Regions from separate parts of the Cohnella hongkongensis genome, predicted to be linked through region 2. Evidence: riboswitches for the same ligand, from Rfam matches in the RefSeq annotation. Region 2 holds a riboswitch; the other holds the start of a gene.
The links. A riboswitch is a leader RNA that binds a small molecule or an ion and turns the genes downstream of it on or off. The one in region 2 is predicted to bind cyclic di-AMP.
Positions count from the first base shown of each region.

Region 1 (5,340 bases), on a different contig from region 2:
AACGGTGGACAAGATCAACCATTGCAGCTATCGCGATGTCGTTCGTATTAGTTGCTAGTGCAACTGCTGCATCTTTAGGGAATTTGGATTGGTTCATAGAAAGATTTAATCCTGATTTTGGAAAAATAGTTGAACCAGTTGGGGTCTATAGCGAGGACAAAGGAATTCGCATGGAGGTTATCGGTGCGCAGAAATATGAAAATAAGGCGATTATTTACCTCTCTCTTCAGGATAGAACAGGCCAAAACCGATTGACGGAACAGACTGATTTTAGAGACGGATTCCATGTAAAAATGCGTTCGCAAACAAAAGAGGGAGCCAAAGGCGGAGACGAAGTTTTATCAGCCAGCCTGTCATGGAAACAAAAAATGCTTTATTTTAATAAAGATACGAATACCATTTATTATGAGTTTAATATAACGGCTGATCCAGACACACCATTAGCAGATCCGTTAGAGCTTGGCAGCTTCCTTATTTATTTTGACGGAAAAGCCTATATAGACGAACCCATTTCCGTATCCCTTGCAGGAATCGAAGAGGTAGAAACGGCTCCTATTGAAAAAGCACAGATTTGGGGAGGCAGTAATGTGCCAAGCGACCTCAGTTCATTAACAGAGGCGCTTCTGCCAGGGGAGTATGCTTCCATGCCCCATGGTGAAAAAGACCAATGGGTTTCAAATATCGGGATTATAAATGGAAAATTGCATGTGCAGATAGGCAAAATTTTTAAAAAAGAGTTTGGTTCTACTGATGCCATGCTTTCTCTAAAGGGTCCCGACGGTAATTTAATCACCAGTGATTATAGTTTGGTATTTCTCAGCGATAAGAAAAATAACCTTCTTGATCTTGAAAATAACGACTATGGTGACGTTGTGTATAAATATGAAGAGTTTGTATTTCCTGTAAACCGAGATAATCTTAGAAAATACACTCTTTATTATACGGGTTCCGTTTATTCCGGGGTTGAAGGCAACTGGAAGGTGGCAGCAAATTTAAGTGATACAGCTTCCAATTTACGTACATGGAAAAATGATATTTCAGTGGAAGGTCATCTTTTTGAATATATAACCCTCAGTCCTTTGGGATTACAAGTAATCGGTACCTATAAAGGCGAGAATTGCATGGTCAGCGATATGCGGCTTGAAATTGAAACAGCAGACGGTATTATCCCATTGGAAGGTGGTGGAGGAAGCCAAAACCCTGATAAACATACCTTCAATTCAAGTTGGGATACGAAAGCACCTTTAGAGGTTACCAAAGTTAAAGCAATCATTATAAATGGCACTCGAATACCTGTTAAATCACAAGGTCTTTAAACTATAAATTTCAACACACCAGGCGAACAAAAGCTCCATTATGTTAAACAGGAAACCCTTAAACAAAGGCCCGCCATAGGCGGGCCTTTGTCATCTTTAGGATTATTGCTTAGCGGTCTCCTCGGCTTCGATCTCCGTTGCGATCTTCTCGTAGGTCTCGTCGTCCAGAAAGCGGCGAGCCCCAAGATAACGCTTGGCGTAGTATTTGTCATCGAGCGAGGTGATCGTCACGCCCTTGGAAGCGGCGTGAGCGAACTTGTTGTTGCCGATGTAGATTCCGACATGGGAGACGCCGTTGCCGCTCGTATTATAGAATACGAGATCGCCCGGACGCAGGTCATCGTCGGAAATCTTCTTGCTCTTATCCCAGCTGTACAGGTCCCGCGAAGAGCGAGGCAGATCGATGCCGAGCTGCTCGAACACGTATCCGGTGAAGCCGGAGCAATCGAATCCCTTCGGTGTCGTTCCGCCGTACTTGTAGCTCGATCCGATCAACGGCTCGATCGTCTTGTCGAGCTTCGAATCGGCGAATACGCTTCCGACCTGGAATGCCAAGAGCAGAGCAAGGCCAAACAAGAAGACTGAAACTTTGCGCAAAACCGGTGACTCCTTCCAATGCCTACGAGGTTAGCTTAAGGGTTCGGTAGAAGGTTCCCTATGGCTTCTTCGCGTACAAAAGCCAACTCACCCGAAAAGATGGTTCCCCCGTTCCCCGATTCACGGAGACTCGGCATTTTATGATTTCTTTAGCTTTATATATTCGGGTATTGTGACGAATTTCCTGCATCTTCTATATTAGAATTCCTTAATCTACGGAGCGTCATTTGGCTCGCACCCCCTCCTTTCGTCCCGGATTTATCCCGCCGATTATAACGCCAAACCCCGGTTGCGGCCGAAGGACGGCGCAACCGGGGAATGTCCCGGGGAGAAATATTGTCGATTGTTGGGACGTGATAAGCTTACGATTTCGCGTCGCGCCATACTTGATGCTGGGATGCGGAGGTCCACAGCTTCAACAGGGAGCGCACGAAGTGAAAAGCTTGATGCAGCGTCACGGCGAGAAAACCCGACCAGAGCAGAGAGACGGCCCAGGCGGCGGCCGACACTGCCAGACCGATGCCGAGCAAAACCAAAGTGATTCCCAGCAGGGGGAGGGCTTGGCGAAACGCTGCTCCCAGACTGCTTAGAATGCCTTCCCGAGCCGCCGCGCCGAACTGCATGAATTGGCAGGCGAGGTGAACGGCCAACCCGTACAGCAGCCATGACGCCGCATACGGCAGCAGATCGATCAGCCAATGAGGCAGGGAAAGCCCGGAGAAGAAGCGGTTCCTGGCCATCGGCACCAGCCATGCGGCGGGGAGCAGAATCAACGCGTTCTCTATCCAGTACAGCAGGGTGACCGGCTTCCAGGCGCTGCGTATTCCCGACCAAACCCGGGTCCCCTCCTCCTCGGCGGAGTAGCGGAAGGAATAGAACAGGCCGGCGTTGATCAGCGGAGTGAGCACCATCCGCAGCAGCAGCATTCCGCCCAGCAGCCAGAGCGTGTCGTCGACAAGATCCGTTTTCATCAAGCGGAACTGGGCTTCGATCAGGAACAGATGGGCGGCGTCGGAGTTCGGATGTTCGTCCGGATAGCGCGCCAGCACCGGCGTTACGATCGAGTCGACGAGCCGGTACAGGAAAAAACCCCACAGCAAGCGATACAGGAACAGGAGAACCACTACATATTTATGCCTGACGGTCATGTCCCATCCCAATTTTAGACGTTCGCGCATGTTCTTCCCCCTCACCAGGCCAATGATCCGAACAAACCTTCCAATATTTGCGCGATGCCGGTCGCGTAGCGGGTACGCTGCCCGGGCGGCACTTCCGCCTTCAGATAATTATTGAACTTGCGATTGTCGAGCACGATATGGTTGCCGGGATCGATCACCGCATATTGCAGCGGAGCCGCCGATTCGAGCTTCAATTGAATATGCGACTGCACGCCGTCCCACTGTTTGCGAACCGACTGTCCGTCCCGGAACTGCAGCCAGACGGACACTGGCTCGGGACTGCCGCCATTGCGCCGCAGAAGGACGACGCTCTCGTATCCGGCATCCGTTTTCCTTGTCTGGATCGATTCTACGGAATAGTCGGCCATCTCGCCGTGCAGGACGTACGCCCGGAAGAAATCGGTCCACTTCTCCTTGGTCACCGTTTCCACGACTCTCTGGAAGTCCGAGAAGGAAGGATGTCTGAACTTATATTTCTGAAAATAAGTCCGCATAATTTTGCTCATCGTTTTGTCGCCGACCTGCTTCTCGATAGCGGTCAGCACAAGCTTGCCCCGCATGTAGACATTTTCGGCGTATCCGTCGGAAGAGCGGAACTTCCAGGACGAGAGGGCGAGCGGCTCCGGATGGGTCAAATAGCTGGCTTCGATCGGGTGATGGGGCAGAACGCCGTAAATGCTGGACATCAGCTTATCCTCGGTGTAGGACGCGAAGCCTTCGTCGAGCCAAGCTTCCTCGAATTCGTTGGAAGCGACAAGCCCGTACCAATATTGGTGGGCGATCTCGTGGACGAGCGTTCGCTCCAGCTCGTAGCCGGGGTTGTCGTTCTGGGCCGCTGCCGCGGTGACGAGCGTCGGATACTCCATGCCCCCGGCGCCGTTGCCGTCGGCCGGAGGCACGACGACGGACAGGGTGGAGTACGGGTATTCTCCATACCATTGTCCCAGCTTGGCGAGCGCGGATTTGGCGGCATGCATGTAGCGGTCTTTCAGGTGCTGATGGAGCGGATCCAGATACAGCTTGATTCGAACGCCCGGTATGCCCGGCGATGAGAAGGAATCTTCCACGTAGACGAAGTCCGGAGAAGCCGACCAGGCGAAGTCGTGCACGTCGTCGGCATAGAACTGGAAGCTCTTTCTCCCTCCGGCCACGGTCGGCGTTTTCGTGAGAAAGCCGGTCGCCGCGACCTTGTAGCCGTCCGGAACCTCAATGCGCACGCTGTAGATGCCGAAGTCGGAATAAAACTCGGAATCTCCGTGGTATTGGTGCAGATTCCAGCCCTCGGCGCTACGACCGCGCATGCCGGTCGTCTCGTATACGGGAACTTTGGGAAACCACTGTCCCGCCATGACGAAATGACCGGCCTTGCCCATCCGCGCGAAGACGTCGGGGAGCGTAACCGAGAACTTCATGCGCAGCGTGACGGAGTCTCCGGGCTTGACCGGCTCGGGAAGCCGGAATGCGGCCAAGGTGCGGTCGTTCCGGTTGCCGTCGTCCGGCTGCACGTAATGAACTCTGGGCAGCAGCGTCTCCCCGTCCTCGGTCGTCAGGGCGGTCAGCTCCATTCCGCCGTAGCTGCCGCTTTTCATTTTGTCTCCCCTCAGCTTGCCTCCCGATTCGAGGAGGAACGTGCTTCCGGGCGAGAACGCGTTGGGATAAAGGTGAAGAAACATCTCCGAGACGGAATTGCGGCCGGGGTTCTTCCAGGTCACGACTTGCTCCCCCTGGAGCGTTCCGAGGCTCTCGTCGAGCGAGACGGCGATATGATATTCCGTTACGCGATTGCTGAGGACAGCGGCCTGCGGCTTCTGCGGAACGTCCGGTCCGGGGACGGGCTCGGACTGGACGATCGCCGCCGGAGAGCCGGAGGCGGGGAGCCCGGACAAGGAGGACGCGGGCAGAGCGTACTGATCGACCCAAGCGTCGGCAAACCCGAATCGGACAGACATGACAAGTACGGCAGCGGCGGCGACGAATAGCAGCATTCGCAGCGAACGGCGCTTAGGCATACGGATAACCCTCCCGTTGACAAGCATCTACGAGATATATATGTAGGTTGTCCGCGGATTATTTCTGGAGTTTTCGGCCAAGCTGCGCGCGGCTCCGTCGCCTGTTCCCCGGCCTAGCTGCTGCCGGTCGGCGGGGAGTCGGGAGCCCATGTTGTCAGGTTAAGCAAACGGTCAACAAGCGGCCTTGCAGGAATCGTCCCAGTTGTCGGCGGAGCCCCGACGGTCATCGCGAACAGGGCC
Region 1 is NZ_JBHSEP010000022.1:38,129-43,468, forward strand. It holds gene ACFO3S_RS22675 (hypothetical protein) at 1-1,316, shown strand, start outside; gene ACFO3S_RS22680 (C40 family peptidase) at 1,419-1,913, opposite strand; cyclic di-AMP (ydaO/yuaA leader) riboswitch at 1,918-2,059, opposite strand; gene ACFO3S_RS22685 (hypothetical protein) at 2,276-3,091, opposite strand; gene ACFO3S_RS22690 (M1 family metallopeptidase) at 3,103-5,100, opposite strand.
Region 1: it holds a riboswitch for cyclic di-AMP, as region 2 does, so the genes downstream of both, ACFO3S_RS22680 (C40 family peptidase) here and ACFO3S_RS20045 (ubiquitin-like domain-containing protein) in region 2, are expected to answer to the same signal.

Region 2 (5,340 bases):
TCTACGTTCAGGATCCGGTCGTCTGGAAGCTCATTAATACGCCGGAGTTTCAGCGGCTTCGAAGAATCCGACAACTAGGCACCTCTTATCTGACGTTTCATGGAGCGGAACACAGCCGATTTTCCCACTCCTTGGGCGTATATGAAATTACAAGAAAAATAATCTCTCAATTTGAGCGTAATGGATACGGCGACTGGCCGCAAGAGGAAAAATTGCTCAGTCTTTGCGCGTCTTTGTTGCACGATGTCGGACACGGCCCCTTTTCTCACTCCCTGGAGCAGATTTTCGGCACGGACCATGAAGATTGGACCTGCAAGGTCGTACAGGGTCCGACCGAAATTAACCGGGTGCTGCGGGAGGTCGACGCTCAATTTCCCGAGAAGGTCGCTTCGGTAATCCGCAAGAAATACGAGAAGCCGATTGTCGTCAGCCTCGTATCCAGTCAGCTGGACGCGGATCGCATGGATTATTTGCTGAGGGACGCCTACTTCACGGGAGTGAATTACGGAACCTTCGATCTGGACCGCATATTGCGAATGCTGCGCCCATTCCAAGGGAAGATTGTCGTCAAGGACAGCGGAATGCACGCCGTCGAAGACTATTTGATGTCCAGATATCAGATGTATTGGCAGGTTTATTTTCACCCGGTCACCCGAAGCTCCGAGATTTTGCTGAAGCAGATTTTTCGCAGGGCGAGCGAGCTTCTGTCGTCCGGCTACGGGTTCGGCTTTATGCTGCCTCCGATTCGGGCGCTATTGTCCGGCTCCGTCACGCTGGAACAGTATTTGCGGCTTGACGAAGCGATGGTGCAGACGACGTTTGGCCAGTGGTCCGAGGAGAGAGACGAGCTTCTGTCGGATCTATGCCGGCGCTTCCTGGACAGGCGGCTGTACAAGTACGCTCCGCTGGTCGGGGAAGACCGCGAGTGGCTGGAGGACGTTCGCCGCCAGTGGCGGAGCATCGGACTCGATCCGTCTTATCATATGGAAGTCGATACGCCGGAGGATTCGCCTTATGACGTGTACAAGCCCGGAGCTCTTCCCGACGGGAAGGAGAAGCCTCCGATTCTGCTGCTAGACAAGCGGGAGCGGCTGACGGAAATCTCCGTTCAATCCGACATTATTCGCTCTATCGCGGGTCTGCATCGGGGCAACTATTACATTTATTATCCGGAGGAACGCGTCCTCCCCCACGCGCATCTGCTCAGCCCCGAGACGCGGGCGAGACTGTCTATATAATAGAAGGAAACGCATTGGAATCCCAAATTATGGCCGAACCGAGCGGGTTCATCCCGGACGGGCAAGCTTCGGCACCCACACCTGGTCAAAGGAGACATGCTGCGACATGCTTATCGACACCCATGCTCATCTGGATTCCCGCAAGTTCGACAGCGATCGTGAAGAAGTGATTCAGAGGGCGCTGGAGGCCGGCGTCGACACGATTGTGAACATCGGCTTTAACCGCGAGACGATTCCGACGACGCTGGAATTGGCGGAGAAATATCCGTTCATCTACGCCGTCGTAGGCTGGCACCCGACGGATGCCGTTGACATGAAGATGGAGGAGGATCTGGCCTGGATCGAGCGCTTGTGCACGGAGCATCCGAAAGTGGTGGCGATCGGAGAAATCGGACTCGATTATTATTGGGACACTTCGCCGAAGGACGTTCAGCAAGCGGTGTTCCGGGAGCAGATCCGGCTGGCCAGACGAATCGGCAGGCCGATCGTCATTCATAATCGCGACGCGCACGAGGATGTCGTCAAGCTGTTGAAGGAAGAACGGGCGAGCGAGGTCGGCGGCATCATGCACTGCTTCTCGGGCAGCTGGGAGACGGCCAAGCAATGTCTGGATATGAACTTCCATATCTCCTTCGGCGGACCGGTCACTTACAAGAACGCCCGCGTTCCGAAAGAGGTGTTGGAGCGGGTTCCGCTGGACCGATTGCTCATCGAGACGGATGCTCCTTATTTGACTCCTCACCCTCATCGGGGGAAGCGCAACGAGTCCGCTTACGTGCGTCTGGTCGCCGAGGCAGCGGCGGAAATTAAAGGCATTTCATGGCAGGAAATAGCAAAAATAACGAGCGAGAACGCTTGTCGTTGTTTTGGGATATCGAGATAATCGGAAGAATAGGGAGAAAAACGGACTGCCCCGAAGAAAAAACTGACTTTTGCTGCGGTTAATCCCCCGGTTCCACTTGATTTTCGTTCAAAACGGGCGAATTCGTCGAATGCGTCGTCTTTACACCGTTATTGCGCAGAGGTTATGATCTTCAACAGAAAGTTTGAATATGACATTCCTTTTCCAGTGCGCTTAATCTTCCGAAAGGGAGAGTGGGGGACCCAACGCGGCGACGATCAAGACAGGGCGTCCAATGCGGTCCGAGCAAATCTAGGGGTGAATACGGCAAGTGTCGGGAGGAGCGGCTCTATCTGAGTGACGCGCCGGACATGCAGCCGTTAGGGCGACTCTCTTTGCCCGAATCCGACAGCTAACCCCGCAAGCGTGATAGAGAGAGGTCACCCTCGTGCCGCTACATTTTTAAGCTTATTTCCAACCTGCGGAAGCCACGAAACAGATCCTCTGACTCGATGGCTTTTTTTGTTGCAAGCACAACCTCTTAGGGTACATGCTCTCATGTGAGTATTCTGAACTGGGGAAGGCGGCGCTTGACCGATCCGCCCGGAATTCGCGAAAGTTTCGGGTTTGTTCGCCAAGAGTCGTTAACCATTTTGGATTAGTCGCGTCAGACAAATTCATGCATTACAGTCGACGGCGGGGCTATGAAGGAGGAACGAGATATGGGCGCAATTCCTGTTCAGGAAACCCATGATCCACGACCGACCGGCAAGCTTTTCGCACTGCGTTGGAAGCATGAGTATTTGCGTGTAGCACTGTTAACCGCAATTCTCGTTTTTGCCGTCTCTATCATGTTCGTATCGTTGCTGGAGAAGGCGGCAACCAAGAGCATCACGGTAATCGACAACGGCGTATCGAAGGTCGTCTCTACGAAGACTTCGAACGTTCTCGGTTTGCTCGAGGAACAAGACATTTACATCGGACCTAACGATCGCCTTTCCATGGCGGCGACGGATTCCTTGGAGGAAGGCGGCCGGCTCGTCATCGATCGGGCGGTAGGCGTCGTCATCAAGGCCGATGGCAAGCAGCAAGTCGCTTATTCAAGCGAAGATACGGTCGGGGGAGTCATCGAATCGTTAAACCTTCCGTTGTCCGAGCATGACCGGGTCGTACCGGAGCTCGGCAGTCCGGTCCGCGAAGGGATGACCGTGTCGGTCGTCCGGGTGCATAAAGAGGTGATAGAGACCCAGCGCCCGATCGCGTTCCAGGTCGTAGAGAAAAAAAGCGCGGACCTGGAGGAAGGCAAGACGAAGATCGTCACCGAAGGCGAAAAAGGACTGGTCGTCTACAAAACCGAGAAGGTCTACGAGGACGGCGTTCTGGTCAGCGAGGAAATGGTCGAGAAGAAGGTGGCCAAGCCTGCCGTACAGCAGGTCGTCGCGATCGGCACGAAGAAGAAGTCCGAGGTGGCGCTGGCTTCGTACAGCGGACCGCCGAAGGAGGACGAGGCCAAAGTCGTGAAGCTCAACGGCAAGAGCGTCAAGGTCAGACGAATGCTGAGCAATGTGACGCTGACCGCCTATTCCGCCGATTTTGCTTCCACGGGCAAGTCCAAGGGAGACAAAGGCTACGGCATCACCCGATCCGGGACGAAGGTTCAGGAAGGGCGCACGATCGCCGTCGATCCTAAGGTGATCCCGCTGGGCTGGTGGGTGTACATCGAGGGGATCGGATTCCGCCGGGCGGAAGACACGGGCAGCGCCGTCAAGGGCAAGAAGATCGATGTTTATTACGACAGCGAAGCTTATGCCACCAAGTTCGGCCTTAAGCGCGGATATACGGTCTACGTGATCGGACCGGTCAAGCCCTCGGCGGACTAGCCGGTACGCGGCTTGTCCGCATCCATATCGCCTTGCCTCGGGAAGAGGCCCTTACGGGCTTCTTCCCGATTAGTTTTTTGCGGGGAATCGGCGGCGCAGGCGGTTCCGCACTTGCCCTTGTCCCGAAACTCGTATACGCTTGAAGGAATGTAGGGGTTAAAGGCGGAATGAAAACGAATGATTCGAGAAATGATTGTCGTGGAGGGGAAAGACGATACGACGGCGGTCCGGCGGGCTGTGGGAGCCGATACGATCGAGACGGGCGGTTCGGCGATCGGCGAAGATGTACTCGTACGCATCGAGCTGGCCCAAGCGCGCAGAGGCGTCATCGTGCTGACCGATCCGGATGCGCCGGGAGAGCGTATCCGCAAGATCGTCTCCGAGCGCGTGCCGGGCTGTAAGCACGCCTTCCTGACGAAGGACGAGGCGAGAGGCCGCCGGGGCATTGGCGTCGAGCATGCGTCGGACGAAGCGATCCGAAGGGCGCTGGAACGGGTTCGCGGACCGGAGACGGAGGACGGCGCGCCTGCGGAGATCGAATGGAACGACCTGCTGGAGGCGGGCCTGATCGTTCACGCTTCGTCGGCCAGCCGCAGAGAGCGGATGGGCGAGCTTCTCGGCATCGGGTATGCGAACGGCAAACAATTTTACAAGAGGTGCCTGATGTTCCGGATTACGAAGGCCGAGTTTGAAGCGGCGCTGGAACAGCTGGAACGGGAGGGACGTTAGACGACATGCAAGAGATCGCCACTTCGAATCGGACGCGCGAAATTATACGCAAGCACGGTTTTACGTTCAAGAAGAGTCTCGGTCAGAACTTCCTGATCGACGGCCATGTGCTAGACCGGATCATCGCCGCAGCCGAATTGGATCGAACGCGCGGGGCGCTGGAGATCGGTCCGGGAATCGGCTCGCTTACGGAGCGGCTCGCCCAAGCTGCCGGCAAGGTGGCCGCGGTGGAGATCGACCGGCGTCTGATTCCGATTCTGCAAGACGTCATGTCCCCTTACGAGCAGGTCAGCATCGTCCAGGGCGATATTCTGAAGACCGATCTCCGCCGGCTCTGGGAGGAGCAGTTCGCCGGGCTGGCGGGCGTCAGCGTCGTGGCCAACCTGCCCTATTACGTGACGACTCCGATCATTATGAAGCTGCTGGAGGATCGGCTGCCTATCGAGAACATCGTCGTTATGGTGCAGAAGGAGGTCGCCCTTCGGATGTCCGCCAAGCCCGGCGGCAAGGACTACGGAAGTCTGAGCATCGCCGTCCAGTACTACTGCGAGCCGGAGCTGGTATGCGTCGTCCCGGGCAAAGCCTTCATCCCCGAGCCGAACGTGGACTCGGCGGTCATCCGGCTGAGGCGCCGTTCGGAGCCGGCCGTGCG
Region 2 is NZ_JBHSEP010000017.1:60,109-65,448, forward strand. It holds gene ACFO3S_RS20035 (HD domain-containing protein) at 1-1,238, shown strand, start outside; gene ACFO3S_RS20040 (TatD family hydrolase) at 1,345-2,121, shown strand; cyclic di-AMP (ydaO/yuaA leader) riboswitch at 2,301-2,521, shown strand; gene ACFO3S_RS20045 (ubiquitin-like domain-containing protein) at 2,802-3,959, shown strand; gene rnmV (ribonuclease M5) at 4,137-4,688, shown strand; gene rsmA (16S rRNA (adenine(1518)-N(6)/adenine(1519)-N(6))-dimethyltransferase RsmA) at 4,694-5,340, shown strand, end outside.